Regions from separate parts of the Acerihabitans sp. TG2 genome, predicted to be linked through region 1. Evidence: riboswitches for the same ligand, from Rfam matches in the RefSeq annotation. Region 1 holds a riboswitch; the other holds the start of a gene.
What was found. Region 1 has a riboswitch for fluoride ahead of SJI19_RS06215 (hypothetical protein). Riboswitches for the same ligand answer to the same signal wherever they lie in the genome.

Region 1 (15,850 bases):
GTAGATAACAGGAGAAAATAAGATGAAAGCTCTGATTATTGGCGCAGGTATTGGTGGGATGTGTGCGGCGGTGGCACTGGAAAAAATCGGCATTGATTGTGCGGTATTTGAAGCGGTAAAGGACATTAAACCGGTGGGCGCCGCCCTATCAATCTGGCCCAATGGCGTAAAATGCATGAACCGCTTAGGCATGGGCAGCATGATGGATCGCGGTGCTGGCCCGATGCAGTTTATGGCCTATCAGGATTATCAACTGGGCGACGTTATGACGCGGTTCAGCTTGCAACCCTTGATTGAACGTGTTGGCGAGCGCCCTTGCCCGGTTGCGCGAGCCGAACTTCAAAGCAGCATGTTATCGTTCTGGGGATATGATCGTGTCCAGTTTGGTAAACGCGTTAGCCATATTGCAGAAGATAATGCCGGTGTGAGCGCTTATTTTACTGATGGCACCATGGCCAGAGGCGATATGCTGATTGCCGCCGATGGTACACACTCAGTCGTTCGGCCTTATGTGTTGGGTTATGCCCCGGAACGCCGTTACGCGGGTTATGTCAACTGGAATGGGCTGGTGGTTATTGATGAAATGATTGCGCCAGCTAATCAGTGGACCACCTTTGTCGGCGAGGGAAAACGGGTCTCGTTGATGCCCGTCGCCGATAACCGCTTCTACTTCTTTTTTGATGTGCCGTTGCCAAAAGGATTAAACCAAGACCGCAGTACTGCCAGTGCAGATTTGCGACGCTATTTCGCGGGTTGGTGTGCGCCGGTACAGCGCCTGGTCGATCAACTTGATCCAAATAGTGTTAATCGGATAGAAATTCACGATATCGAACCCTTCAGCCAATTGGTGCGCGGCCGAGTGGCGTTGCTGGGGGATGCTGGGCACAGTACCACGCCCGACATCGGTCAAGGGGCCTGTGCCGCGATGGAGGATGCCGTGGTATTGGGGCACGCCATGGCTGAAGGGCACAGTATTGAGACTGCGCTAGCCAATTATCAGGCGCAACGCTGCGATCGGGTACGCGATCTGGTGTTAAAAGCACGCAAGCGTTGTGACATTACGCATGGCAAAGACATGATCGTAACGCAGGATTGGTACCAACAATTACATCATGAAAATGGTGAAAGTATTATCGCGGGATTATGCGACACCATTCTCGGCGGCCCGTTAGGTTAACCCTCGGTTACTGACTTGAAAAAATGCCAGCGAATAATAGATGGGAACATGCTCGTTACGGCACAAAACACGCGAGGTCCATGGACGGGCCAAAGGAATAGCTACCCGTATATATGCTTTCGGGCAAGCAGGCATAATAACCCGATCAATCTAGCGATTAACGATGAATAATTGACCTGGTTTACTATAGGAAAATATTATCCATAACGGTCGTTGATAAAATAAATGACGGTTTCTTAGCACTCAATTGTAAAATAGCATTTTTTATCTTTGCCCATCTCGGTATAAAAATCCAACACGCATAAAATAGTCTAACTATATCAACAAAATAGATGAATAAAATAAATAACAAGCAAACCGACTTTCAAACTATTCTATATAACGAATTACGCCTATAAATATATTCAATCAAAAATTGATTTACCCCGTTATTATTGATAGACAAAATATATCAGATCTAAATATTTATCATTTACAAAATTACTTAAGTTAACCTTAATACTCAAAATTATATTTAAATTCATCTAACTATAATCTTTATGTGATTTTTGCCGATTAACACTGCATTGCCGTAGTGACATGGCATATTGCTGATAGAACTACCCTAGACAAGTATCGCTACCAAGGTCGCGGTACGGGTTCATTATCTCTGGAAGGGTATCAGGCTTAAACATAGCGATAAGAATCTCAAGAAGGCCAAATGAACTTTTTAAAGAACGTAAAAATAAGATTTTTTTTATTGGCGATCCTCATTATTTTTTCTCTGCTATGGGCAGCGGTATCGACATTTACCCTTTTTTCCCTCAATCAAGTCAATGAAACATTACGCCTTAGTGATAACCAACAGCTAAATGGCGACATCATCAATGGTGCCAATGATCATTACTATCGCCTGGTCACCACACTGGAACGGGCGGTAAAAGATAAAAAAGCGGGCGCGACCGCAGATTCAACGCGTGAAATGGAACTGGCCGTTTCCGAGATAGACGCTATCGATCAAGGGCTTAAGCAGTTTAAAAGCATCGATCACGGCACTTTAGACCCAGCGTTGGTGGATAACATATTCAACAGTTCGAACCAGCTGTTTCAGCAGGCAATGCAACCGCTATTTCTGGCGGTTAAAACCGGGCGTTATGACGATTTTGAGCGTCTGCTCGATACACCTTACCTTCAGTTACGTACGCAGTTCTCCGCGGCTATGCATGAATATAACCAATCGATAGCCACCATCAAGGCCGCATCCAGTATCCGGATAAATATGCTGGTAGACTGGTGTCAACGCACGCTGATGGCGGCACTGGCAGCCGGCATTCTGTTGATGATCGCCACCGATCGTTATCTGGTGCGTTATCTGGTCAAGCCACTTGATTTACTGAAAGTTTACTTCCAGGATCTCGCCGCCGGGCAACTTCATTTTACCATTGCGGATATGGGCAATAACTGTGTCGGTAAACTCGTCCCCTTTTTGCAAGAAATGCAAAAAAATTGGGTTAATACTGTCACCAGTATTCGGGGCAGTGCCGGGTCAATTTACCAGGGCTCAAATGAAATCTCGCAGGGTAACATCAACCTGGCGTCGCGTACTGAACAGCAGGCGTCCGCGCTGGAACAAACTGCCGCCAGTATGGAAGAGCTTAACTCCACCGTAAAACAAAATACCGGCAATGCACACCAAGCCAGTAAACTGGCTGAAACGGCCTCGCAGATTGCCCGCAAAGGCGGCGTCAGTGTGCAGGAAGTTGTCGAAACCATGGGCAATATCGCCACCAGTTCAAGACGGGTTGTCGATATTATTGGTGTGATTAACAGTATAGCCTTCCAGACCAATATACTGGCATTGAATGCGGCAGTGGAAGCCGCCAGGGCCGGTGAACAAGGCCGAGGTTTTGCCGTGGTGGCCAGTGAAGTGCGCAATTTGGCAAAACGCAGCGGCGACGCAGCGAAAGAAATTGAAACCTTGATTAACGAGTCGGTAGAACGGGTCAATATCGGTTCCAAGCAGGTGACCCATGCCGGGGAAACCATGGAGGATATCGTGCAGGCGATCACCCATGTTACCGATATCATGGCAGAAATTGCCTCGGCCTCTGATGAGCAAAGTAAAGGTATTGAGCAAATCGGCCAAGCGGTCACAGAGATGGATAGCGTGACGCAGCAAAACTCCGCCTTGGTGCAGGAATCGGCGGCGGCGGCAGCGTCGTTGGAAGAACAGGCGCGTAATTTGACCGAAATAGTGGCCGTGTTCAAGTTAGCACAGGATCAAAACACCAATGGGCCAACAAAAATAGTGCAAAGAAAACCACAGGGTATCGCCGTTAAAACCAGTGCTGCCGGTAAAGACGATAACTGGCAAACCTTCTAACCTGCGTTGATTTTGTTGAATAAATCGAAATTTTGCCGTCATCAGGATCAGATCACGCTGTTCCTGACGACGTTCAAGCATCTTGGACTAAACCGTTGGTCACTCAAATTCCAGTTCTAGTATATTCTTACGCTTTCTGATCGCCCGCGACGGTGGCTGACAAAAACTGCAGACAAAGCTGTGAATCGGGTGATGAGCATAGGTTATGAATAGGCCTTGGCAATGGCTGCATGGCGTTAATTGCAGCATGCCGCTATTCATAAATCGCACTAGGGTCCAGGCACGAGTCATGGCCAGCAGCGGCAATTCGTTCTCCAGCGGAGGACACTGCTCAAGATACAAATTATAAGCCTGTATAATTATCGCTATGTCGTTAGATTCACACTGTTTTTTTAATGCCAGAAATATATTATAAAACAGGGAGGAGTGGATATTCTGCTCCCATGTCATATACCAGTCGGTAGAAAAAGGCAGCATCCCTTTTGGCGGTGGACTACCACGTAACTCTTTATATAACTTAACTAATCTTGGGCGACTTAACTGCGTTTCGCATTCCAGTATCTGGAGCCGGGCTCCCAGAGTGATAAGATCGATGGCAATTTGGATATCTTTTGCTTCCTGTACAATACTTTTGTACATCATAGACAGACTCTTTGGTTAGATAACGGCACTACATTTTTTAGTGTATCGGCCATGGTGTCATCAATACTTAAGCGGAATAATGCCAAGGCTTTATCCTGATTTATCAAGCGTTGTGCCAGTTGTAAATATGAAAAGTTAAAATCATAGATAGCGTGACGAATGTCTTGGGCGTCCATTATGTCGTCTCCTCAACATGGCTATTAACAATACATATCACAACTAACGCTTTACATTTATTATAAATTAAGCGTTGACATTGCTAATTAGTCATGTTCTTGTTTGCTATTTTTATCATTTCGGTGACAGATTGCGTTCACATCATGAGGTGGTTATTTCACATAAGAATGCGATGGCGCTTTGTCAGGTGACAGTCAATAGTAGCACAACCTACTAACCAATTAATTATAATGAGTTTTTAAAAATTAATTTAAGAGCCAGCTTTTTTTAAATTATATTACAAGCCGGTATGATATTAGAATTATCTATCTTAATGTGTTAAGTATAGTGTAAAAATTAAATTAAATTTATGCTTAGTGACGCTTTTCAAAAAAAACCTTACCTCAATAATATTTATTGAAAAATAATCATACAAATCAATCAGTAATATTTTCATTTTTAAATACATGAAATAAACAACACATCATATAGTCCCAGTTGATGATTAATTTTAATTATTTATTATTTTTAAATGCATAACCACTCATCAAATTTGGTTTTTAACCGTAAATATTACAACTTAATTATAGCTCATTCTCATTTATGCACTGAAAAATGTGATCCTATCTCAGTTCTCCCCTCCACGCCTGACCCACTATGACAGGTGTTGAAGGCGCCTAACTCTCACAGCACGATAACTGTTTTTATGTCATAAACGTGCAGGTGCGTAAGAGGTTCACTCACCCACCGCATGGCGCAATATTGCTAAGCATTATCTATTGACCACGGTGCAACGCGGATGACGTCATGTCAGATTGTGGCATCTCTTGACGCCATTGCCCTTTGGTTTCACCGTAAACCAAACGAAAATGTACTCTCCGCTGAAACCACGTTAAAAGAATATATGTCTGTTTAGGCATTAAGAAAAAACTGATACGCTAAATATAATCACCTGCCGTTACTTAATTTGATAAAGCCTATTATTTTCATCAACAATAATATACTCTGCGTATTTTTTTACAATATTAATCATCACATCAAATATCAATCTATGCTTATATTCAGAGTAAAAGTTGCCATCAATGATGATACCTTCAAATAGTCTGTTCATAACGGCTACCATACTAGAACCATCACTACCTAATCCCCAAAACCACAAGGGCGCACATTTGCATAATTCCTCGATAAGAGGATTATCGCGTCCATCATCAAGATTAGGGAAATTTTCACTGACCACTAGCCGTAAATTAAGCATTGAGTACAATAATGCTTTTATGTTTGGTTGCATGGCTATCTGCTGGGCTATCAAAAAATCAACATGTATCAGCACCAGGAGATCGGATGCTGTAGATTGTTTTAAGAGCAACAAAAGCTTATTTAAGGGTATCAGGTTGTAGTCTATGCATTTTATTGCGATGACATCTCCAGCGAGTCCTACAATAGGCCGGTACTCGGGTTGAAAACAGACCTGACCATTGATTGAGGAAATGATCATTTATGCCTTACTAAATTTTTCTTCAATAATATATTACTTTCCGATCAAAAAAAATGATCAAAAATAAACTTTTTGAAAAAATCTCATGTTGGTGAACGTCGGCATCAGAACACTGTCTTCCTGATGATGTATGGGCCTGCGGTGGAAAAATAAAAGTTCAACATTACCGACCGGAAAACCAACAACCCGGGACTTTTTCACCGTCGTTCATTCACCCATTGGCCTGATAAACCTGCTATTGTGGCTTGGTATAACCGAGTAATATTAAACAATGGGTGAGGTCCGCGAGCGCCAAATTCAACCCGATGACGTGCGGTGAAATAGCCCTTCGGGTCATCGTTCCCACCGCCCGCACCCTTAATTTTTTCTTAAGCATTTATCTCTATAATTGTATTATTAATCATATTTAATCTGAATGATAAGTTAACCTAGGTGACGGTTGTTAGACTGTCATTTTTGATCACTATGGAGCAATGATGAAACGAACGGGTCTGGTATTAGTTATGCTGAGTTCACTACTGTGTGTTTCTAATAATGTACTGGCGAAGACAGAAACAGTGAAAGACTCAATGAGCGTGATGAGCCACAGTTACCGTGCTGTTTTGAAAGATAATGATCTTGGATCCTTTAAAAAAGACCTGTCTGTATTCAAAAATGCCGCACTGTCTGCACAAAAAACCTCTCTGCGCGGTGCCGATAAAACGGTATTTGACACTGGGTTGAAACAACTCATCAGTGAGGTTACTGTTATTGAAACAGTGGCCGACCAGAAAGGACTGATTCCCGCAAAACAGGAAACCAAAAAATTACTTGATATCATGAACGAATATCACGGCAAACTGGGTGTTTGATTAAACGATGAGAGGCTGAATGTCGCCTCTCCATACTCAGGGTTATTGGTTGAATAAATAGATTTTTTTGATTTTACGGCTCGGTATCCCGGTCTGTAACACCCACGCGCGATAATAATGCTGCTCACTGATCCAAGAGACAAACCAGGTTAACTGCGCGCGTCGACCCGCGACAAAATGGCTTCAGCCAACAGGCTGTCGATCACCAATTGATTAGCAAACCCTCCTTTTAGTGCGGCCAGCAGCGCCGGCAGTTTATCTAGTCCTGAGGCAACCAGCAGCCCGCTCATCTGATGCAAAGTCGCAAGATCAATGCCCATCAACCGGTCATCCACCTCACCGAGCACCGGCTGTCCGAGGCTATCGATAAAGCGGCCGGCGATAATGCCGACGGCACCCTGTGCGGCGTAGTGCTCAACCTCTTTTTCCGTCACGATATTAAATTGGGTGACATGCCCGTCAGGCGTGCAAGGACTGACGCTAAAAATCGCCTTATTGCACTGTGTTAACTGCTGCAACTGTTCGGCAATGATCGGTTCCGCCCGCAGCAGACCGGCAAGCGCGGCATTGCTGCATACAGCCGGCACATTAAGATTGACGCATAAGGCACCGAGTCGGTGAGCGATCTCCGTGGAGCAACGTTCGGCGGTACGCAGCAGTGGGTTTGACATCGCACCAATCAGTTGGCGAATAGTAAGACGCTCGATTGACCAATAGGGCACTTTATCGGCGATCTGGCTCAAGGTCTCACCCCAACTGACGCCGAGTTGATCGCCCGGTTGCAGGAAATCGAGCAGGACGTGCGCTGCGGCTTCGCAGACTTCATGCAATCGACTTTCATCTGACAGCCCTTCGACCGGAATGACATACGCACCGTCCAGCGAAAAGTGTTCAGATAGGCGATCGGCGAGATCATGAGTACGAAAATGTTCACCGCTTAAGCGCACAGAAACAATTTCGCGCGCTTTGGCCTGACGCAAATAACTGATCACGGTAGGACGCGATAGTTTCATGCGCCCGGCGATTTCACTCTGAGTCAAGTTTTTGACGTAATAGAGCCACGCCGCCTCGGCGATAATTTTGTCCGAAGGCGCCGTGTTCTTGTTCTGCGTATTGATGGTTTTGCTCCCGGTTATTGTGCGTCCGCCCGCAGCACATCTTCCGTTATCTGACTATCAGTTGCAAGATTGCGGTCGGCGGTGATGCCAAGCCGTTGCAGGTCGGCATGATAGCCGCGTACTGCCGCTTGGGGCGTGGTGTCGCGATCAACCACCCGGCGCATCCAGCTTACCATTGACGGCTGATGTTCGGCGGCATTGATCTTGCGACCAAACAGCGCCAATCTGCCACCATGCCGTTCCGCTTGAGCCAGCAATTCGAACGTATCACGATGCGTACCCTGTCCCCCACCCAAGACACCCACGACGACGCTGGGATCATGCGTCACCAGTTCCTCAAGTGCGTCAGGGCCGTTATAAGCCACCTTAAGAAATTCCGGGCGCTCGGCGTGAGTAAGCGACGCCAGCATGCGGATAATACAGTCATTGATGTACGCGGGGGTGTCAGCGGCACACAGTCCGGTGTCGATATTGGGATTAAACACCTCGAGAAAATGCATCAATCCCTGCTGCCGCGCTTGGGCCCGAAAGTGCGCATACGCCTCCAGCGACGCGACATCCCGCTCGGCATGATTCACGTAGGTCAACGAGTAGAGACAGATTGGCGCTAACGCCAACTCCAACGCCGCACCACGATAAGGAAGCGGCGCATATTCCCGGTAGCGCCCGCCACGAATCCCCACCCAGGCATCGGTCGCTTCATTGCCACGAAACGCCGCCAGCATGCGCGTTCCCTCGAACGCGCCCTCGTGTGTGAGCGTTTCAATGGTGGAGGTCGACGCAAGCATAATATCCAGTACGTCTTGCTTAATGAGCGCACGGATCTGATCGTGAAACTCGGGACGGGTACGGATGCCTACAATCTTGCCCGTCGCATCGCGGCGCTGCCCCATGGCGGTGATGCCGCCGGCCAAATCCGCATCTTTGGCATCGGCAATCATAAAATCGCCGAGACGGTAGTGTCCCGCACGAATGCGGGCGATTTTTTCTGCAAAACGTGTCTGCTGATGCTCAGGTTGAGCCATGGTGATTTTCCTCATTATTAGTCTATTGCTTCGGCTTCGAGTAGCGCTTTAATTCCCTGGTCGAGACGCGTGAATTCACGATATCGCTGTTGCAAAACGGCTACATTTTCAGCAATCGGTTCATGTCGACGGGTAATCCGGCTCATGGCAGCGACCGCATCCTCTAGGGTGCGATACACGCCTCCCGCCACTGCGGCACAGATTGCGGCACCCAGCGCGCCCACTTCAGCAACGTCGACCACTTCAACGGGTCGGTTACAGGTATCGGCGAAAATTTGCGCCCAGAAGGGGGACCGGGCGGCACCACCGGTCAAGCGGATCGCTTCCGGCCAGTGACCGCCGGTATGCACGATCAATGACTCGGCGTGGCGCAGATGTTCAAAAGCCACGCCTTCACAGATGGCGCGGATCATTGAGGCTTCATTATCCGACGCCCCCATGCGCATGAAGCTGCCCTGGTAGGGTTGCGGGCCATGGATATAAGGCATGAAATAGCAGCGTTTGCTCGCTATCGGGCAGGTCTCAGCCAAGGCGAGCGCGTCGGTAACGCTAAGACGATCACCCAGCGCATTTTTCAAATACCAGCCGAGATTGGCGGCTGAAGAGGGGCTGCCTTCGGCCACCAAGCGGGCCGCGCTATCGCGATAGAGCATGTTAAGCAGAGGATAGTTGTCAGTCACCGGCTGTGGGACTTCAACGGCGTTGATCGCCCAAGTGCCGGCGATAAAGACCATACGATCCGGTGAAATAACCCCCGCACCCAGCGCACAGGACGCAACATCCATCATGCTACCGGCCACCGGCGTGCCCTCCGGCAATCCCGTTTCACGAGCAATGCACGCGCTGATGCGGCCACCAATAGCAGAACTGTTAACAATCGGCGGCAGCTTGTCGACCAGCCGTTCATGGCCGAGCAGTGTTAACGCCTCATGCGAATAATCCTGACGATCGAGATTCATTAGCCCGCCGCCGCTGGCGTCCGTGGGATCGGTCATCGCGTTTTGTGTCAGACAAAAACGGATGAAATCCTTGCAGGCCAAACCCCAGCGCGTTTTTATCATCACCTCCGGCTCATCCTCCGCCAACCCGGCCAACTGAATCAGGGTTTGACCTCCCCATGGGCGATGGCCGTTGGCGGCGCTGAGTACTCGGTGTTGTCCATTGCTCAGCAGGCGATCGGCAATAGGTTGCGCGCGGTGATCCACAGAGACGATGCCAGGACGGGTGGGTTGACCCGCTTCATCAACGAGGAAAATTCCGTTGCCGAAACCGGTACAACCTACGCTAACGACATGCTGTGCAACGCCCCCCTTGAGCACTTCACGCATTGCGGTTAACGTCTCCTGCCAAAAGGCTTCGCCATCACGCTCAACGCGGCCATCGGGATAGTGCTCGGTCATGACGTTCGCATTGCAGTGATTGACGATGTGCCCATCGGTATCAAACAGCACAACTTTTACTGCGGTTCCGCCTGCATCAATGGCGAGGATGAGTGGTTTGTAGGGTTGAGTTATCATTATTATTTTCCGTTCCAAAGTATACGAGGATCGCCGGCGCAGCCTTGGAATTGCGCCTTAGCCCATGCCTTATCATGACCCAGTGTGTCAGCCATGATGGCGGAAATATGTTCAAGCGCGGTGATTGACAGACGACCGGTCATGACGATATTGGTACGCCGCAAGATCATGTCTTCCAACGACAACGCCATGCGGTAGCGCGTCAGCCAGATGATTTCACGCTGAGAATAACCAGGGGCATCGTCAACCGGGGCATCATCGCCTTGCGCACAGAAAAGCGCGATAGGTTCAGCCAGTGTGCCGTAGCGTGCGTAGAGTTGTTCAATGTGGGCCGTAGACAGACCGCTACGTTGCGTCAGTTGCGCCACATCTATGGCACCCGCCCCTGGATAAGGCCGGTCAAGGGTCGAAGCCGTTCGCGCTTTACCCACATGGTTGAGCACCACATCAGCCGCCAACGCGGTGAAAGCCCGAAAGGTTGTCCATTTGCCGCCCACCAGCGAGATCAATGGCAGATGGTCAACCCGATCCTGGATCAGCGCATGATCGCGCGCGGCCTGCGTGGCGCTGCCGCTGCTCGCTTGCAGTGGGCGAATACCGCTGGTCACCGCCACGATATGCTCAGCGGTAACGCGGACATCGTCGAACAGTGAATTCAGTGATGTCAGCAGGTAATCGATTTCGCTCGCCATCACGCTGTGATCTTGCGGATCGTGGGTTTCCACTTCAGTGGTACCGACCAGAATGACGTCCTGAACCGGCAGGCAAATCACCATGCGTCCATGTCCATCATCGAAATAGAATGCGCGTCCACACATGCGTTGATGCAGCGTTGGATGATGTAATACCAGATGCGCACCTTTCACGCCGCGCACCAGCTGCGAGCTGAGGCCCAGGCGATCGTTCACGCGGTCAATGGCCGCACCTGTCGCATTGACAACCATGCGCGGCTTAAGCGTCACCGTTTCATTGCTGACGGGATCGGTTATCACAAACTGACCCGGCGCGCGGTAAGACCACTCAAGGTGGTTAACGGCAGTCACGCCATCACAGTCAATTGCCGCGCCAAGCATCTCGAAGATCAGCGCTTCAGGGCCGGTAATTTGTCCATCGTAATAACTGATCACGGCACAAATCGGCTGTGGTGTACCCGATGGAAAACCAGACCGTCGCATGACCACCCGGTGATGGGGAAGTGTGCGCCGGATGGCGCCAAACCGCTCATACACCAGTAAACCGCTTTTCAGTGCGATAAAACTCAAGGGTCCCGGCGTGCGGGATAGGCCAAAAAAACGCAGCGCGGTTTGTGGCAATCCTTTCACCCAATGCAGCACCGGCACCACCACCTCCAGCGGCTTAACCAAATGTCCAGCATCGTGCAGCAGCATATTTCGCTCACGTGCCGACTCGCGCACCAGATCAAACTCTCGCCCTTCCAGATAACGTAATCCACCGTGTGCCATGCGACTGGACGCACTGCTGGCGCCGCTGCAAAAATCCCCGCTGTCAATGAGCGTTGCCGAAACGCCATTCAGGGAAAGATCCCGTAATAACCCAACACCATTCACGCCACCGCCGATGATCAGTACCTCCGGGGTGGGATTGGCCTTCAGCGCTTCCCAGGCACTTTGCCGGGTTTGAGGTGGCTGACTGTTTTTTTCATTGCTGAACATGCGATCTGCCTCACGAATCCATCATTATTTAACGTTGCGTACACATTACATATGTCAACAACAGTAGACTAATGTCAATATCAATGTAACAGTAATGTGAACATGAATAACATATTCATTACGCTAACAAGCCAAGCCATTCAGCGAAAATCGGCATTAGCCATTGAAAATATTCATGTTTTCTGTACCCGTTACGCGAGGGGCCTTTCTTGTACCACAAGAATAGCAACCCGACGTGATAATCACCCTACATAACAAAACGACACATGTATCGTTTGGAGCGAGTTATATGGAATCGGTCAAAAAAAACAGTTTGCTACTGGTTGGAAGCATCATCGCATTTGTACTTATGGGCGCAGGACAGTCGCTGATGGGACCTGCACTGCCGGAGTTCCGGCACATTTTCACGCTGTCGGTGGCCTCCGCCAGTATGGCAGTGACGGCGCAGTGGGTAGGCGCGCTGCTTGGGGTTATCGCGCTGTTTTTTGGCGGGCAACGTGACTGGACGCGTGTGGCATTTGGTTTGTTGGTGGTCGGCGCGGCACTCATGGCATGGCAGATTAACTGGCCGATCACCCTGCTTGGGTCACTGGCCTTCGGCGCAGGTTATGGTGCCAGCCTGGCGCTGATTAACTCCCGGCTGTTACAGTCCTTCGAACGGGCTGGACCCTCGATGGTCAGCCTGGTGAATGCACTGTTCGGCGGTGGGGCAATCGTGGCGCCACTGGTGTTTGTCGCGCTGGCGCGCAACCCGAAATTATGTTTCGGTATTCTGGCGGTGGGGTTGATTTTACCGTTTCTGCTGTCGTTCCTATTCCCGCCGCAGCGGGTGGCGGAAAAATCTACTGAAAAAAAACGCGCCAACCACATCTCCTTGCCAACATTGCTGATTGGCGCCTCAGGAACGGCAGTGGAAGCCTGCCTGATTGGCCTGGGACCGGTGATCCTGGTTAGCGCCCATTTTTCTGACAGCGCCGCCGCCAGTGCGCTATCGTTATTCTTCGCATTTTTCCTTGGCGGGCGGATCCTCCTCAGTTTTATCGGACATCGTCTGCCGACCGCACCCATGCTGATTGGCGGTTTTTTTGGCAGCGCTGTGCTGCTGGCCTGTGCGGGAAGCGGTATTTATCCGACGCTCACTTACCCCGTGGCTGGGTTATTTATCGGCAGTATTTTCCCCAACTTCTTTGTTTTTGGCTCTAACCGCATGGGCAAAGATGCCAAAACCGGTTCGATCATTGTGACCGCGGCACTGGCGGGTGGCGTTACCGGTCCGCTGATTGTTGGCCAAGTGGTGGCGGCAATGCCGCCGTTGACACCCTTTTGGCTACTGGCGGGTTATAGTGCTGTTGTGGCGCTTTGCGCATTGAGGGTGCTGAGAAATCCACGTAACGCGGAAATAGCGGTGCAACAAAACTGAGGACGGGTCCCCGTCCCCCGACGGACGGGGACTCCCTATGCCACTTTAGCGCAACAGACTGTTATACGGCGTTGATTTTACGCATTACGTAAAATAAGGTAGTCCTACGTTAGCACCCCATGAGAATGATATGAAGCCATTGACCACCTCGCGGTTTCTCCTTCAAAAACAGGCCGATAACGACTGGCCTTTTTTTCTGCGTCTGCGTCAGGATGAAAATGTTATGCGATACATCTCTGACATTCTTTCGGTTGAGGAAAATCGGGTTCTTTTTGACAGTCGCCAGCACCCATGGAAACCGGGAGATGTGCACCCGCTTAATTTTGTGATTTGGGATCGTCGCAGCATAACGCGGCTGGGTATTATCGGTTTGTGTCTGAGCAAAGATCCGATGTCTGAATTACGATAATAGCTTGCACATAAAGACACTCAGCGGATCGTCGGTATACGGCGGAAATGGGGCACAACGTGCATAACCGCATTGTTGATAAAGCCGGATAGCAGGTTGCTGATGTATTCCGGTCTCAAGCTGCAGCAAAAAACGGCCCGACTCGCGGGCTATTTTTTCCAACTGCGCAATAATCTGCTCACCCAGATGGTTACCTCGATATGAAGGGGCGACATACAGTCGTTTAATTTCCGCCTGATGACCCTGTTGCAACAGGATAGCCCCACAACCTATGCCTTTACCGTCATCATCACAAACCAGCAAACAGCGTATTTTTTCATCGCTTAGAGATGCTAAATTGACACAGTGGTTACTCTCTTCGGGGTAAAGCGCCTGTTGAAATGCATCCAGTTCACAGACCAATCGTTGCAACTCTACAGCGTTTTTTGTCACCTCTGACATGTGGAACATCGTTACCTCACCAATACTCCCAGGGTTCAAACTCACGTCGCTGAGAGTTGATTGACTCAATTATGCCAACATTCAGTGCCGCACCTTGCCGTGATTGAAAAACGCAACATATTGTCTAGATACCTTAAGCCTGCCGTCTTATCAAGCGTCGTTGCGGGTAATAAAGATTAAGGGTGAAAGAGTATTGCCTTGGCGAGCTTTATGTACTAATTTTAACAGTAAGAAGGTGATGGCGTGCCACCTTTCCCAACCGCTGGATTCACTCTGAACCAGCTGATGACGCCTGATATCCGATTCTTTTATAAGAAGAGATTGGTATGTCAGGCTTTTTATTTTTCCCCCTGAATCACATACGTTTCTCTTCTGCCCGACAGGAGAAAACATGCCATACATTTTCAGCCACAAAAGCCCTGACAACAACAGTAATTGCAGCGCGAGAATTGCCGCAGACTGGCTGTATTACCGCGACCAACGCGCCGTGCCTTTCAGGCTGGGCGAGATCAACACCCACAACATCCTCAACCACACCGCTAACACCACGCCAGCATTGCTGGAAGGTAGCCTGGCGGATAAAGCACGTTGGCGGGCGGATTTCACAGATACACAACCGGGTGCGACGTGGGTACGTTTCCTTGCTGGGGGGACTCAGCCGAAAACCAGAAGCACGTCCTTGGTTAACCGAACAGATAAAAAACCATAACAGGTGATCCTATGGCCACATATACCCATGCATTGGTGTTGATTCACGATGAAACCAACGGTTTGGCCTTATTGCAACATGTCGCCGCACTGCTCAAAACCCTTGGCGCGAAAATCACACTTTGCCATCTCAGTAACGATTACCGGCCCATGAATGCCGTCTCCGACGGACGCATGGAGGATACCCAATCAAAAGAGGTGATTGGCGCCAAAGACATGCTCAGCCGGGTGGTTGAAATAACCACCTTACCCGTCGAAATTGCCGAGTTAGTGACCATACATCGCTTTAAGGATGTCGAGAAGTTTATTGAAGATAACGGGATCGATGTGGTTATTGCCGGACACAAAAATCGGTTTATGGGCACCTATACCTCATGGTCGACCGAATTTATCAACCATCTTTCTATTGATATGTTGATTCATCATCTTTGAAACCCATTAAGGAATATGACATGAGCTTTTTATTGGAAAAAATCATCGCACGAGAAATACTGGATTCACGGGGCAATCCAACGGTGGAAGTGGATGCTTACACACAATGTGGCACCGTTGCACGGGCCTCGGTTCCGTCGGGCGCCAGCACCGGTTCGCGTGAAGCGATTGAACGACGTGACGGTGATAAGTCACGCTTTGGCGGCAAAGGGGTACTGGATGCGGTGAGCAGTATCAACCACGAACTGAACGATGCCCTACGGGGACAGGATGTGCGTGATCAGCGAGCCATCGATAATATGATGCTGACCATTGATGGCACGGAAAATAAAAGTCGACTGGGCGCCAATGCCATTCTTGGTGTTTCGTTGGCGGTCGCCCGTTTGGCGGCTACGTTGGTTCAGCAGCCACTCTATCGCTATCT
Region 2 (15,850 bases), on a different contig from region 1:
GGGCTTACGCTTGACGATGCGGCCAATCAGCTGTTGTGTTATTGCTATGAGGGCAACCTACTGGCATTGTCCCAGGCGCTGGAACGATTATCGCTGATTTACCCCGATGGCAGTCTAACCTTGCCTCGGGTGGAAACATCAGTCAATGATGCAGCCCACTTTACCCCCTTTCATTGGGTTGATGCGCTGCTGGCGGCCAAGGGTAAACGAGCCGGACATATTCTTCGACAACTGCGCCAAGAAGCGTGCGAACCGGTGATCCTGTTGCGTACCGTGCAACGTGAAGTCCTGATGCTGCTGACCTTGCAACGACAAACGTCGTCAGTGCCGCTGCGCACCTTGTTCGATCAGCATAAGGTTTGGCAAAATCGCCGTTCATTGCTGACCCTGGCATTACAACATCTGTCACCCCGGCAACTCCACCAGGCGGTGGCGTTAATGACCCGAATGGAAATTACGCTAAAACAGGACTACGGTTATCCGGTTTGGACCGATTTTGATGCCCTGTCGCTGCTATTGTGTAACAAAATGGATGATAGTGTCCTGTTTGAGACCCTGGAATGACTACAATCATCACCTCACCCCGAGAGAATGCGCTGGCCGCATTGTTCGGCGGAACATTTGATCCGATACATTACGGACATATTAAACCGGTAATAGCCCTTGCCGGTTTGGTCGGTTTACAACGCGTAACCTTGCTGCCCAATAACGTGCCTCCCCATCGCCCACAGCCTGAAGCCACTGCGCTACAGCGGCTGACCATGGTCCAGTTGGCCATCGACGATGTTGGGAGTTCACTGTTAGATATAGACGATCGGGAGCTTCGACGCGCCAACCCCTCCTGGACCGTAGAAACCTTTGAAACACTACGCCGCGAACGGGGGGCAAACGCACCCTTGGGTTTTATTATCGGACAGGATTCGCTGCTCAGCCTGCCGCAGTGGCACCGGGGACTGGAGTTACTGGATATCTGCCATCTACTGGTTTGCGCTAGACCGGGATATGGCGCTACTATGGCTACCCCGGCGCTGCAATCCTGGTTAGAAGCCAGGCTGACGCGCGATGCGCGCCAGCTACACCGACAACCTGCCGGACTTATCTATCTGGCGCAAACGCCACTGCTGGATATTTCGGCCTCCTCAATCCGCGAGCGCCGCCACGCCGGCAGGCGGTGCGATGATATGATCTCACCATCAGTACAACGTTATATTGACGAACAGGGTTTATATCGCTAGTGTGCGGCCCATGCTATACTGCGCCGCTTATTTCTTCGGTTGAGACGCCTGCGGCGGAATAGCCTGAACAATTCCGGTGGTGCTCATTCAGTCCGCTAACCCACATATATTTGCGTGGACATCCCAGTCCGCGCATGCAAAGCATACCGAAGGAGGAATCTTTGCAAGGTAACATGCTCAAAGAGTTCGTCATTGATAAAATTGATGATTTGAAAGGCCAGGATATTATTTCCATCGACGTACGCGGCAAATCCAGCATTACGGATTGCATGGTGATCTGCACCGGCACCTCTAGTCGTCATGTGATGTCCATTGCCGATCACGTTGTACAGGAATCCCGTACTGCCGGAATGATGCCTTTAGGTGTCGAAGGTGAAAAAGTCGCCGATTGGATCGTGGTCGATTTAGGTGATGTCATTGTACACGTTATGCAGGCGGACAGCCGCCAGCTTTATGAATTGGAAAAGCTCTGGAGTTAGCCGGTGAGACTTCAGCTGATTGCTGTAGGCACCCGCATGCCGGAGTGGGTGCAATCCGGATTTATGGATTATCTGCGTCGTTTTCCAAAAGATATGCCGTTGGAATTAATTGAAATCCCTGCCGGTAAACGGGGAAAGAATGCTGACATAACACGTATTCTGGAAAAAGAGGGTGAACAGATGCTGGCTGCCGTTGGCAAAGCTAACCGCATCGTGACGCTGGATATTCCCGGCATCCCTTGGCAGACACCGATGCTAGCGCAACAGTTGGAGCGCTGGAAGCAGGACGGGCGCGATGTCAGCTTGCTGATCGGTGGTCCGGAAGGGCTGGCACCAGCATGTAAAGCGGCGGCTGAGCAAAGCTGGTCGTTATCGCCGTTAACTTTACCTCACCCTTTAGTTCGGGTGTTAGTCGCGGAGAGCCTGTATCGTGCCTGGAGTATTACTACTAATCATCCTTATCACCGGGAATAAACCGGTGAAGATATACAGAGTGAAATAATCCCGCGGAATGAAAATAGATCATAACCCCTTTCGCGACTATTCAGCTGAATCGGCACTGTTTGTTCGCCGGGCACTGGTGGCGTTTATCGGTATCCTGGCGTTGAGCGGAGTGCTGGTCGCTAACCTGTATCATCTGCAGATCACCCGTTTCGAAGACTATCGCACACGTTCCAACGATAACCGCATCAAGCTGGTGCCCATCGCACCGAGCCGCGGCATCATCTATGATCGCAACGGTATACCGCTGGCGCTAAACCGCACCATATACCAGCTCGAACTGGTACCGGAAAAAGTAGATGATTTAGCGGCCACCATCAAAGCACTGACACCCATTGTCGATCTTACCGACGAGGATATAACCAACTTCCAAAAAGAGCGTAAGCGCTCGCGCCGGTTTACCTCACTGCCGCTAAAAGTTGGCCTGACCGAAGTTCAACTGGCGCGTTTCGCGGTGAATCAATTCAGGTTTCCCGGCGTGGAAGTGAAAGGTTACCAGCGGCGATATTATCCGTATGGCTCGGCGTTAACCCATGTGATTGGCTATGTATCCAAGATCAATGATAGGGACGTGGAGCGGCTTGATAAGGAAGGTATACTGGCCAACTATGCCGCCACCAACGATATCGGCAAATTGGGTATCGAACGCTACTATGAGAATACCCTGCATGGTAAAACCGGTTATGAAGAGGTGGAAGTCAATAACCGCGGTCGGGTGATACGCCAGCTCCACGAGCAACCTCCCCAGGCCGGCAAGGATATTTACCTGACGCTGGACCTGCAACTGCAAATCTACATTGAAAAACTACTGGTCGGTAGCCGATCTGCGGTCGTGGTAAGCGATCCGCGTAACGGCGGGATCCTCGCATTGGTGTCCAACCCCAGTTACGATCCCAACCCGTTTGTCGATGGAATTTCCTCAAAGAATTACCGCAGCCTGTTACAGAATCCGGATCGGCCACTGATCAACCGCGCCACTCAGGGGGTTTATCCTCCGGCCTCCACGGTAAAACCCTATATCGCGGTATCGGCCCTGACGCAGGGAACCATCACACGTAGTTTTACCCTGTTCGACCCCGGCTGGTGGCAATTGCCGGGTACGGAAAAACGCTATCGCGATTGGAAAAAATGGGGCCATGGCAAGCTCAATGTTACCAAGGCGCTGGAGGAGTCGGCGGATACTTTTTTCTATCAGGTCGCCTACGATATGGGAATCGACAAGCTATCGGAATGGATGTCCAAATTTGGCTACGGCTCCTATACCGGCATCGATCTCTCTGAAGAACGTGCCGGCGTGATGCCAACACGGGAATGGAAGCTTAAACGCTTTAAAAAACCTTGGTACCTGGGCGATACCATACCGGTAGGTATCGGTCAAGGCTACTGGACGGCCACGCCAATCCAAATGGACAAAGCGCTGATGTCGCTGATAAACGATGGTGCGGTGCGGATACCACATTTGCTCGATAGCACACGGGAAAACGGCAAGTTGGTTCCTTACTCTCCGCCGGTACGTACCCAAATTGGCGATCCACATTCGGGTTATTGGGACGTCGCCAAGGATGGTATGTATGGCGTAGCCAATCGCAACAACGGTACCGCACGGAAAAGTTTTGCTGACGCCCCCTATAAAGTGGCGGCCAAGTCCGGTACTGCTCAGGTCTTCGGGTTGAAAGCCAACGAGGTGTATAACGCGCATAAGATCGCCGAACGCCTGCGCGACCATAAACTGATGACGGCTTACGCCCCCTATGACAAACCCACTGTGGCGGTCGTGGTTATCCTGGAAAACGGCGGTGTAGGTCCGTCTGTGGGCACGATTACCCGCCAGATCCTGGACCATATTATGCTGGGTGACAATAAAACCGATTTACCGGCCGAGCAACCCGCTCCTCCCGGCGTTGAGGGTGATTAACTATCATGACCGATAATCAGCAAAACGGCACGTTTTGGAATAAGCTCCATATCGACTTACCCTTTCTTTTTCTTATCACGCTGCTATTAGTCTATAGCGCCATAGTGATGTGGAGCGCCAGCGGTCAGGACGTCGGTATGATGGAGCGCAAAATCGGCCAGATACTCATGGGGCTGATGGTGATGTTGGTGCTGGCGCAGGTTCCGCCCAGAGTCTATGAGGCATGGGCACCTTATCTCTATATTGTTAGCATAATATTACTGGTGGCAGTGGATGCCTTCGGCCAGGTCAGTAAGGGTGCGCAGCGTTGGCTGGATTTGGGTTTTGTGCGTTTTCAGCCCTCGGAGATAGCAAAAATCGCGGTGCCGCTGATGGTGGCACGTTTTATCAACCGGGACAGTTGCCCCCCTTCACTAAAGAATACCGCTATCGCCCTGCTACTGATTTTCCTGCCCACGTTGTTGGTGGCGGCACAGCCCGACCTTGGCACCGCTATTCTTATTGCGGCATCGGGGTTGTTTGTCCTGTTCTTGTCGGGCATGAGCTGGAAGCTGATTGGCGTGGCGGCGTTGCTGGTGGCCGCCTTTATACCGATCCTCTGGTTTTTCCTGATGCATGATTACCAGCGTGATCGCGTCATGATGTTACTCAATCCCGAAACCGATCCTCTAGGTGCCGGATATCATATTATCCAGTCCAAAATCGCTATTGGCTCCGGGGGACTAAGCGGCAAAGGTTGGCTGCACGGCACGCAATCTCAATTAGAGTTTTTGCCGGAGCGGCATACCGACTTTATTTTCGCCGTGTTGGCTGAAGAACTCGGTCTGATTGGCGTTCTGGTGCTATTAGGTCTATACCTGTGCGTGATTACGCGCGGTCTATTGATCGCCGCCAGGGCGCAAACGACCTTTGGGCGGGTCATGGCGGGCGGTTTAATGCTGATTCTATTCGTTTATGTCTTCGTGAATATCGGCATGGTAAGTGGTATCTTACCGGTGGTCGGCGTCCCGCTACCCTTGGTCAGTTATGGCGGATCAGCGTTAATTGTGCTGATGGCGGGGTTTGGTATCGTAATGTCGATACATACTCATCGGAAAATGTTGTCTAAAAATTTATAGAGGTGAGCGATGCGTAAGGAATGGTATTGGGTCGGCGTCATGGTGCTGTCACTCACCGCATGTAACACCACGGAAAACACCCCGGCGCAAACAACATCGGCCGCGCCCTATAACGGGCCGGTAGTGGAAATCAGTGGTGTCCAACCGCGCTATGAACCTTATAACCCGGCTACCAGCCAGGATTATGAGGTCAACGGTAACACCTACCACATCGTTAAAGACCCGCAAAATTTCTCGCAAACCGGGCTTGCCAGCACCTATAGCTCGGAAATCAGCGGCAACAAAACCGCAATTGGCGAGACGTTTGATGCCGGCACACTCAGTGCCGCGCATCCGACATTGCCGTTGCCAAGCTATGTGCGGGTAACCAATTTGAGTAACGGTCGCCAGTTAGTGGTCCGGGTCAATGATCGCGGTCCTTACGTGCCCGGCCGTATTATTGATCTCTCCAGTGCCGCTGCTGATCGGCTGAATATCTCCAACAACACCAAGGTGCGGGTAGACTTTATTCAGGTTGCGCCGGACGGCACGCTATCGGGACCGGGTACCGTTGGTACTGTGGTGGCCAAGCAGAGCTACGCCCTGCCGTCCCGACCCACGTTAGACACTGGTGGCATGGGCACACCGGAGCTGCAGTCGGCACCGACGCCAAATAGCGAGTCGGTACGCCCGGTGGCCGATCCATCGCCACAACCGTCAGCCTTGGATGACGACGCAGCACCGGTACCCGCCCCAAGCGACACCCAGACTCGTCGTGGCGGTTTTCTCGGTGCTCCGTCGGCGCTGCCGGCAGGGGTGATTGAAAGCAGTCAGCCCACGACCACGGTTTCACAACCCCCCCCTTCACCGGCGGTGGTTCACGCTACACCGGCCCATACCGTGCCGCCTACGGGGGTTCACTCCAGCCCGAACCGCGCGGTGGCACCCGCGGTGGTGGCCTCTACCGCCGCCGTTTCAGCTTCCGGCCACTATATGGTACAAGTCGGTGCACTGGGTGACAAACAGCGTGCACTGACCTGGCAAAAAACCCTAAGCCAGCATTTCGGCGTACCGGGCAAAGTCTCCACCAACGGTAGCCTGTTTCGGGTACAGCTAGGGCCGTTCGCTTCCAAGCAGCAGGCGAGCACCTTGCAGCAACGTTTACTCAGTGACAAGCAGCAACAATCCTTTATTACCACGGCGACGAACTGATATACCCGTCATACGTCAAGCCACAGGTAGCTTAGCTGCGCCCGCTCACCTGGTCACATAGTCATCTCTGCTGCCAGGAATTGATGAACATCATCTTGAGGTTCACCCTGCGGACCTGCGCGAGGGCTGTACAAATCTGTTGCTGACAGATTTGTCACGGGTTTGCCGCCTGGCGGCAATTCGAATTATTTAAGGTATATTTTCACGGCCACGCTGAAACATTATTAAAAGGTTAACCCACATTAGGTAACGGATTGCCTAATGTGACGCTTTTTTAGTTCTGCTATAGTGTGGCACGATTTCAACTTACTCCTACGGATGCTATTGTCCTGACATGAATAAAGTAATGAGCCACCTTTTATTCAAGCGCTTAGTTTTAAGCACTTTTATCGCGCTAATTCCCTTATCTTATAGCCATGCTGAAGATGTCAATATCAAGACGATGATCCCCGGCGTGCCGCAAATTGATGCTGAAGCCTATTACCTGGTTGACTATAATTCCGGCAAAGTGCTGGCAGAGCAGAATGCTGACGCTCGCCGTGACCCCGCTAGCCTGACCAAAATGATGACCAGTTATGTCATCGGCCAGGCCATCAAATCGGGCAAGATCACGCCGAACGATATTGTCACGGTAAATAAAGACGCATGGGCGACCGGCAATCCGGTATTCAAAGGCTCGTCACTGATGTTTCTCAAACCCGGGGATAAGGTGCCGGTTTCGGAACTTAACCGCGGCATTATTCTGCAATCAGGCAATGATGCCTGTGTCGCCATGGCCGATTATGTTGCGGGTAGTCAAGACGCATTTGTCAGTCTGATGAACAACTACGTCAAGGCGCTGGGCCTGGCCAACACACATTTTGAAACCGTCCATGGTCTGGATGCGCCGGGCCAATTCAGCTCCGCCCATGATATGGCAATGATTGGTAAAGCGCTTATTCGTGATGTTCCGAATGAGTACGCCACCTATAAAGAAAAAGAGTTTACCTACAATAATATCCGCCAGATGAACCGCAATGGATTACTGTGGGATACCAACCTGCATGTGGACGGTATCAAAACTGGCCATACCAGTTCTGCGGGATACAACCTGGTCGCGTCAGCCACCGAAGGCCAAATGCGCCTGGTTTCCGCTGTGATGGGTGGGCATTCAGCCAAGGGACGCGAAAATGAATCCCGTAAGCTCTTGACGTGGGGTTTTCGCTTTTTCGAAACCGTGGAGCCACTTAAAGCCGGCAAAGACTTTGCCACTGAACCGGTATGGTTTGGCGATACCGACAGCGTAAAACTGGGAGTTGATGCCGACGTCTATCTGACCATCCCCCGCGGTCGGATGAAAGATCTAAAAGCCAGCTACACGCTTAACAACCAAGAGCTGCATGCACCTTTGGCCAAGGGCCAGCAGGTGGGTACGATTAATTTCCAGCTCGATGGCAAGACCATAGATCAACGCCCGCTGGTAGTATTAAACGAAGTGCCGAAAGGCAATATCTTCAGCCGTTTGGTTGATTATATTAAACTGATGTTCCATCATTGGTTCGCCTAGTGCTAAATAGTGAAGCATAGTGAAGCATAGTGCAGCATAGTGAAGCATAGTGCAGCCGATGCTTGTCAGGGGTAAACCCACCCCCCTATAATACCCCATCCATCATCACTCCCGCCCAGGCGGGAGTGATCTTTACGGCCCCGCAATCCTCACCAAGCCCGGGTCCGCAAGTTATCCGGAGCGCTAATGAAAACCAAACTTAATGAACTGCTCGAATTTCCCTGTGAGTTCACTTATAAAGTGATGGGCATGGCCGGCCCGGAACTGGTCGATCAAGTGGTCGAAGTCATACAACGCCATGCCCCCGGTGATTATAGCCCGCAGGTCAAACCCAGTAGCAAAGGCAACTACCAGGCAGTATCCATCACCATTACCGCAACGCATATCGAGCAAGTTGAAACGCTGTATGAGGAATTGGGCAATATTGAACGGGTTCGCATGGTTCTCTAAGCCGGAGGTTCACAGGTGCCACACGATATACTGATCATTCGCCAGCTTGGATTGCAACCGTACAGCACGGTTTCCCAGGCCATGCATAATTTTACCGACCAACGGCACGCCGACACGGCGGATGAAATCTGGCTGGTCCAGCATCCGCAGGTATTTACCCAAGGCCAGGCGGGTAAAGCCGAACATATCCTCGCACCCGGCAATATTCCGGTGATCCAGAGCGATCGCGGTGGCCAGGTTACGTTCCATGGCCCCGGGCAACAGATTATGTACGTGCTGCTGAACCTCAAACGTCGTAAACTCGGCGTCAGACAACTGGTCACGCTACTCGAACAAACCGTGGTGACCACACTCAGGCACTTTGCGATCGACGCCCGTGCTCGCGCCGACGCGCCGGGGGTTTATGTGGGCGACGATAAAATTTGCTCGTTGGGATTACGCATTCGCAAGGGCTGCTCATTCCATGGACTGGCGCTGAATATCGAGATGGACCTTGAACCCTTCCTGCGTATCAATCCTTGTGGCTACGCCGGCCTGCGGATGACTCAGGTCAGCGCGTTACGCCCAGGCACCGGTCTGAACGACGTGACTCCAGTACTGGTGACGGCGCTGCTCGATTTACTGGGTAACCCACCACATCAGCCATTACCCTGGCACGCAGAGGATTATTCAGTTCAACCGTGAAGCGATCCGCCAGTGAAGCTTTAGTAATAATCGCTTTTTTGGGCTGAAAAGCGCAGAGTAAACATGTTATAATTTTTGATGTTTTATCAAATATATTGAACAATCACGTAACAAAGTGAAGGCATTCAGCTTCATTTTGTCCAATTCGGGACAGGACCAGCAAGCTTATGAGCAAACCGATACAAATGGAACGCGGGGTTAAATACCGCGACGCCGATAAAATGGCTTTGATACCCATCAAAACCGTGGCGGTTGAGCGTCAAGATATATTGCGCAAACCTGAATGGATGAAGATCAAACTGCCGTCGGATTCCACGCGTATTCAAGGGATCAAGGCTGCAATGCGTAAAAACGGCCTGCACTCGGTATGTGAAGAGGCATCCTGTCCCAATCTGTCCGAATGTTTTAATCACGGCACCGCCACCTTTATGATCCTCGGCGCCATTTGTACTCGCCGTTGCCCGTTCTGCGACGTTGCCCATGGCCGCCCCAATGCTCCCGATGCCAATGAGCCGGAAAAACTGGCCCAGACCATCGCCGATATGGAGCTGCGTTACGTCGTGATAACCTCGGTAGATCGCGACGATTTACGTGACGGCGGCGCCCAGCATTTTGCCGACTGCGTCAGCGCCATCCGTCTCAAGAGTCCTTCAATTAAAATTGAGACCCTGGTACCGGATTTTCGTGGTCGAATGGATCGGGCCTTGGAGATTATCAACAGCGCACCGCCCGATGTATTTAACCACAATCTGGAAAATGTACCGCGGATTTACCGTCAGGTGCGCCCAGGAGCCGACTATGCATGGTCGCTGAAATTACTTGAGCGTTTCAAGCAAGACAATCCTGAATTGCCAACCAAATCCGGGCTAATGGTGGGACTCGGGGAAACCAACGACGAAATCGTCGAGGTCATGCGCGACCTACGCCGGCACGGTGTAACCATGTTAACACTGGGGCAGTACTTACAACCGAGTCGCCATCATTTGGCAGTAAAACGCTATGTTAGTCCGCAAGAGTTTGATGATATGAAAGGCGAAGCGCTGGCTATGGGCTTTACCCATGCCGCCTGCGGCCCGTTTGTCCGTTCGTCGTACCACGCAGATCTGCAGGCAAAAGGAATTGAAGTTAAATAACCATTAACACATTTAGTTACATGTTTACGGCGGTGCAGCAAAAAAGGATGGTGTTATTGACCATCCTTTTTTTATTTAGCCATTTCTCGCTATAGTCGTAACGAACCTGTGCGGGGCACCTTCACACCCCATCGCCAGATAAATCCGTTGATATTACAAGCCCAGCAGCAAGTCCAACGGACAGAGCAGCAAAACTAGTCTTTGTGTTCTGTAATCTTTGGCGCTAGCGCATCGTCAGTTTGCGTTTTCTGAACTGGGGCATCATCACTGGCCATGGCCTTTTTAAAACCCTTGATGGCCGCACCCAAGTCACCACCGAGGCTACGCAATTTATTGGTGCCAAACAGCAGCACGATTAAGGCGCCGATGACTAACAGTTTGGTAATGCTTAAACCTTCCATACTCACCTTCTTGATTAACGCTTGCTGATAAAAACAGCGGTTATTAACATTTACCGCTTTTTACCGCGATTCCCTCAGCATTACAAACGATATCTGTAACACTTTTACCTGCCGCGCCCGGAATTGAGCCAATGCATCGGTCAAATCAGCCTCGTCACTTGGTAAACAACTGCGGCGTGGCAAAACAGCGATTGTCCAGAACCGGCAATACGCGTCTGGCATGGGCTACACGCTCAGCGTCAAGTTCAACAAATATCAGTGCGGGAGCCTCGGCCGCACGGGCTATAGCCACGCCCAGCGGATCCACCACCATGCTATTACCAATACTGCGCTCGCCACACTCCCCCACCGCCACCAGATAACAGGTGTTCTCCAGTGCCCGTGCAGTGACCAGTACGTCCCAATGCATTTCCTTTAACGGCCCTTTGACCCATGCAGCGGGCAGAACCAGTACCTGCGCGCCATCCAGGGCTAGCCGGCGGGCCAATTCGGGAAAACGCACATCATAACAGGTCATCATCCCCACCTTCATTCCCGCCACCTCCACTAAAGGTGGCACGTCGTGACCCGGGGACACATTTTTGGATTCCTGCATGGCAAAGGCATCGTAAAGATGTAGCTTGCGATACTGAGCGATAATCTCACTATTACGTATCGCTATTAGCACGTTGAACGCTCGCCCATCGCCGGTTGGCGTATGGATACTCATCATCGTCGTCAGGTTTGTGCCAGCGCTGGCGGCGAGCAACCGGCTAACAAAGGGGCCATCCAAAGGCTGCGCCGCTTTTAGCACCAGATCGGGGTCGGCAATATCCCGCGCCAAAATACCCTCCGGCAATACCAGCAAATCAGCCCCGCCCTTCTGGGCGCGCACCATAAGATCGAGGCAAGTGGTCAAATTGACTTCCCAGTCCCGGTCTACGGCAAATTGTCCTAATGCGACTTTCATCATCGATTCTCCTGTTCATTATGGTTATGGAAGACAGCAACAGCCGCTCACTTGTATGATCGCGCATAAAACCACCCAAGAATATACCTTGCCAACACGCTACGACTAACCTACCAAAATGACGACACTTTGCGTTAAGCCAAAATATTGTATAATGATTATAGGAGATGGCATTCCTCCTTTAACCGCCGTTTTGGCTGATGATGTCTACGTGATCCTGCTTGGCAAGGGGAACGTGGCATCATGTTCGCCTTTCTGAGTTTTTGTCTCTTATTTAAAGCGAAAGGTTTTTATGTTTAACTTATTTTCGGCGGTCTTTATCGGTGGTGGGCTTGGCAGTGTGCTACGTTGGTTCATTAGTCTGAAGTTAAGTGGCAGCGGTCTGCCTATCCCTATCGGTACGTTGACAGTTAATCTCATCGGGGCATTTATTATTGGCCTGTTCCTGGCGCTGTTTATGCGCACAACGCATATCGATCCTGCCTGGAAATTGCTTATTACTACGGGATTTTGCGGCGGATTAACCACCTTTTCCACCTTTTCCGCTGAAGCGGTTACCATGATGATGGGTGGACAAATGCTGTGGGCAGGGCTGAATATTGTGCTGAACCTTGTAGGTTCGCTAGCCATGACGATGTTAGCCATGGGGCTGGTGAATCTGTTTGGTCCCCCGGTTATACTGTAAGACAACCGGCAATCCAGCGCAAAAAAAACCCGCCTTAAGCGGGTTTTTCAGAGACCTGGCTATGCTATTGTATAGCTATAACGTCAGCGGCTGAAGGGCCTTTGGCGCCGTTAGTGATTTCAAATTCCACACGTTGACCTTCTGCCAACGTTTTGAAACCATTACTCTGAATGGCGGAGAAATGAACGAAAACGTCTTTGCTGCCATCTTCAGGAGTAATGAAACCGAACCCTTTAGATTCATTGAACCACTTAACGCTACCTTTAATCTTAGACATCAAACTTACCTTTCTATAAATGATAGACACAAATTCTGTGTCGGGTACTAGTACAGCAATTGGTAAGCTCTTTGTCCAGTGTAAGATCGTTAAAACGTGACAAATTAGGCTAAAATAATATTTTAGCCTAAAATCACTCGGTAATTACAGGCCGTACACCAGCGAAACAGCCGTTTTAGTATCGGTATGTTTAGGCGCAGTAGACGGTGTATTACTGTTGTAGGTGACGTCATAGGTCACTTTCAACGAGAAATGGTTGTTGATTTTCACGTTCAAACCCGTCTCGGAGTTAGCCGTCAAATCATTATTACCCAGCAACGAGACACCTTGGATAAACTCTGTAGAGTCGGTCAGTTGATAGGAATAAGACGCTGCTGCGTAGGCCAAGGCTTTGGTCTGCCGTCCACCATCTGAGAACTCATCGTGACGAACGCCAGGACCGGCTTCCAACCGCAAGCGGGCAACCGGGCCACTTAAAACCTGACGACCGTAACCGGCGGTTAGCGTGGAGCGCGAGCGATAACCATTATAACGGTCACTCAACCAACTGCCTTGGGTAAACAGAAAGTTATTAGCATCCATATTATGGCGGGCACGGGCACCGGCTTGGTATTTTTCTGCCGAGCGTTCATCATTGGTCGAGTTATTGGTTGCTTCCCCCCAAATGCTGTACGCATTGGTTGGCTGAAACCAAGTCATGGTGCTACTGGCAGCAAGCGCGGAACTGGTGGAGTTGCCGTGCTGGGCATTGTAGCTACCGAGGACATTGCCATCGAAACTTTTCTTTGCGGTGGACGGATCATCTAACGCGGTGAAGATATCGGTATCAGCAAAAGTCGAAAAACTAGCCAGGGACATTCCCAGGATAGCTAAAAGCGATACTGCCCGAGAGCGGCCATTGCGTAACATAGTTTGCCTATAAAATAATTTTGGGGTTATTAAACAAGTGAAAATAGAACGGCTGTTAGTGTAGCGAATCGGGACAGGCGGTGTACTGGTAATTTTTTGTAATATTGGTAACAAGATTTAATAAATCATACTGTTCTGCGCCACTGTATTGCTACGCATCGAGGGATAAATTAAAAATACTGTTTTTTTTCAATGATTTTTTAAGACACGTTTGATAAAAAACACTCATCTTTTCCCGCAAAAAACCTTACAAGCCTCAAAAAACACATTTTAAGATTATTCTGAAAATTGTGTTTGATACTACGATGATCGAAACCTTGAACTATGACTGCTTTATAGCCACCGCTAGCGGTATGGACATAAACACGGCTCAGGGTAAATTTAACATTATATTAACCGGGTGATGAAATAGGCCAACCCAATCCAAAAGAGACTGCTTAACAGGAATGTTCCCATCCAAGCCTGATGTCTGGTTATACTCATTTCCGAGGAATCCTATATAAATACATTCACGGCTGATAGTATAAAAAACATTCAATAGCACGATCATTGGATCAAGAGCGATTAATAGTCCTATTTCATCCGATTACCCTCCACGAAGAGAAAGACCTCATACTCGGTGTAACCTGGCTACACGTATAAAGAGCTCCCACCCACTGGCCGGGTTTTAAAACGTCGATGCATCCAAAGATATTGATCCGGGGCGCGCATAATCTCCTGTTCCACTATTTTATTCATATAGCAGGTTGCTGCCATCTCGTTGTCCAACGGATAGCCCTCAAGCTGAGGTTGGATCAATAGGCGATAACCGTTGCCATTTTTTTTACGAATCAATACCACCGGGACCAGTTTGGGTTTGGCCAGTCTGGCCAGAGTGTAGGTTCCACGGGTCGTTGCCGCCTGATTAACCGCGAAAAAAGGCGCGAAAATACTGCCCTTTGGGCCATAGTCCTGATCAGGGGCAAACCAGACCGTCTCACCTTGTTTTAATGACTGAACCATGCCACGTAAATCTTTACGATCCAGCATGGCTTTATTCGAGCGCATCCTGCCCCACGTTTGTACCAACTCCATCACTTTATTGTTATGAGGCCGGTACATTGCCATCATGGGCTGACATAACCCCATCGCACGTCCCCCCAATTCCAAGGACATAAAATGAATACCGATAACCATCACGCCTTGGTTATGCTCATTGGCCCGCTGCAAATTATGCAATCCATAGACATCAAACCAACGTCTAACTCGCGCATCGGACCAAAACCAAGCCATACCGGTCTCCATTAATCCCATACCGGCAGAGGTAAAATTATTGAGAATTGTGCGCTCACGTTTTCCTTTCTCCATATCAGGAAAACACAGTTCAAGGTTGCGGCGGGTGATGGCAACGCGGCGTTTGAGAAACCGCATGGAGTGACGCCCCAACCAACCGCCTAAAGCGTGTAACCATGGATAGGGTAACTGAACCAACAAGAACAGCACACCCAGACCGAACCAGGTAAGCCAATAACGGGGATGCAACAACTTTAGGGAAAATTTTTGAGGGTGTGCCATTTATCAATTCTTCATAAAATTCGCGTAAGCGCGGTGGGATGATACTCACCATCCGGTATTTAGGCAATTTACCCATACTCATTCAGGCGGCTGATGTGACATCATGACTTTTCACCTGAATCACTTGCCTGGGTAGACACTCGTACTCTCACATACTGAGAGTCCCGCGCGTTGATATCACTCGTGTATGGTGACATTATTGATTGCGGGAAGGAAGACATGATGTCTCAATGGCAGAAAACCGGGAAGCAGCCAGTGTACGCAGCCCGGCATAAGGAACAGTACAACCGCCATCAACTCCGGTAAATGGCTTTACCCGTTCACCCTTAAACGCAACGAAGGCGATAGTATTATTTATTAGTGCTTATCACGCTGGATTGTTTGTGGGTATTGGCCTGCGGCACTGTTGTCGGCACAGGTCTATCGGTAAAAGTATAATCACCGTTGGCATACACCACAAATGCCTGACACGCCTGCGTTGGCTTGGCTACACGGCGCATGGTGAGGCTACCGTACTGCATTTTATCGTCGGTTACGGTGATTTTCCGATATTCATTTTTAACATTAACGTTGTAGAGCTGCTCACCGCGCCAGGTCAATTTTCCCCGTCGTTCAATAGTCCGCTGCCATTGACGGCAATCCAGCGTATCTCCGGCCCGATTCACCACTAAACTGGCGATAACCGCCGGGTTTACTAAGCTTTTTTGTGGACCATCAGACATCCAGACACCGACAACATTCACTGGGGCTGGCGTTTGTGCTACCTGAGGGAAATCGGCGTAACCGGCACACCCGACCAGGTTAATCACTAACAAACCAGTGA

Region 2: it holds a riboswitch for fluoride, as region 1 does, so the genes downstream of both, crcB (fluoride efflux transporter CrcB) here and SJI19_RS06215 (hypothetical protein) in region 1, are expected to answer to the same signal.

The regions. Positions count from the first base shown of each region.
Region 1 covers NZ_JAYGJO010000005.1:83,423-99,272, reverse strand. The annotation lists gene hpxO (FAD-dependent urate hydroxylase HpxO) at 23-1,177, shown strand; gene SJI19_RS06275 (methyl-accepting chemotaxis protein) at 1,878-3,539, shown strand; partial or broken gene flhC (flagellar transcriptional regulator FlhC) at 3,666-4,181, opposite strand; gene SJI19_RS06265 (flagellar transcriptional regulator FlhD) at 4,178-4,357, opposite strand; gene SJI19_RS06260 (hypothetical protein) at 5,296-5,832, opposite strand; gene SJI19_RS06255 (cytochrome b562) at 6,306-6,683, shown strand; gene SJI19_RS06250 (sugar-binding transcriptional regulator) at 6,833-7,696, opposite strand; gene SJI19_RS06245 (hypothetical protein) at 7,816-8,826, opposite strand; gene SJI19_RS06240 (FGGY-family carbohydrate kinase) at 8,844-10,343, opposite strand; gene SJI19_RS06235 (glycerol-3-phosphate dehydrogenase/oxidase) at 10,346-12,016, opposite strand; gene SJI19_RS06230 (MFS transporter) at 12,306-13,436, shown strand; gene SJI19_RS06225 (hypothetical protein) at 13,567-13,845, shown strand; gene SJI19_RS06220 (GNAT family N-acetyltransferase) at 13,837-14,286, opposite strand; fluoride riboswitch at 14,512-14,588, shown strand; gene SJI19_RS06215 (hypothetical protein) at 14,678-14,995, shown strand; gene SJI19_RS06210 (universal stress protein) at 15,007-15,426, shown strand; gene eno (phosphopyruvate hydratase) at 15,447-15,850, shown strand, end outside.
Region 2 covers NZ_JAYGJO010000021.1:19,873-35,722, reverse strand. The annotation lists gene holA (DNA polymerase III subunit delta) at 1-564, shown strand, start outside; gene nadD (nicotinate-nucleotide adenylyltransferase) at 561-1,235, shown strand; gene rsfS (ribosome silencing factor) at 1,397-1,714, shown strand; gene rlmH (23S rRNA (pseudouridine(1915)-N(3))-methyltransferase RlmH) at 1,718-2,188, shown strand; gene mrdA (peptidoglycan DD-transpeptidase MrdA) at 2,226-4,130, shown strand; gene mrdB (peptidoglycan glycosyltransferase MrdB) at 4,136-5,248, shown strand; gene rlpA (endolytic peptidoglycan transglycosylase RlpA) at 5,258-6,439, shown strand; gene dacA (D-alanyl-D-alanine carboxypeptidase DacA) at 6,774-7,985, shown strand; gene ybeD (DUF493 family protein YbeD) at 8,172-8,435, shown strand; gene lipB (lipoyl(octanoyl) transferase LipB) at 8,451-9,119, shown strand; gene lipA (lipoyl synthase) at 9,287-10,252, shown strand; gene tatE (twin-arginine translocase subunit TatE) at 10,447-10,653, opposite strand; gene SJI19_RS17135 (deaminated glutathione amidase) at 10,808-11,602, opposite strand; fluoride riboswitch at 11,757-11,819, shown strand; gene crcB (fluoride efflux transporter CrcB) at 11,895-12,287, shown strand; gene cspE (transcription antiterminator/RNA stability regulator CspE) at 12,352-12,564, opposite strand; gene SJI19_RS17120 (DUF481 domain-containing protein) at 12,709-13,473, opposite strand; gene lpxP (kdo(2)-lipid IV(A) palmitoleoyltransferase) at 14,104-15,027, opposite strand; gene SJI19_RS17110 (hypothetical protein) at 15,378-15,850, opposite strand, start outside.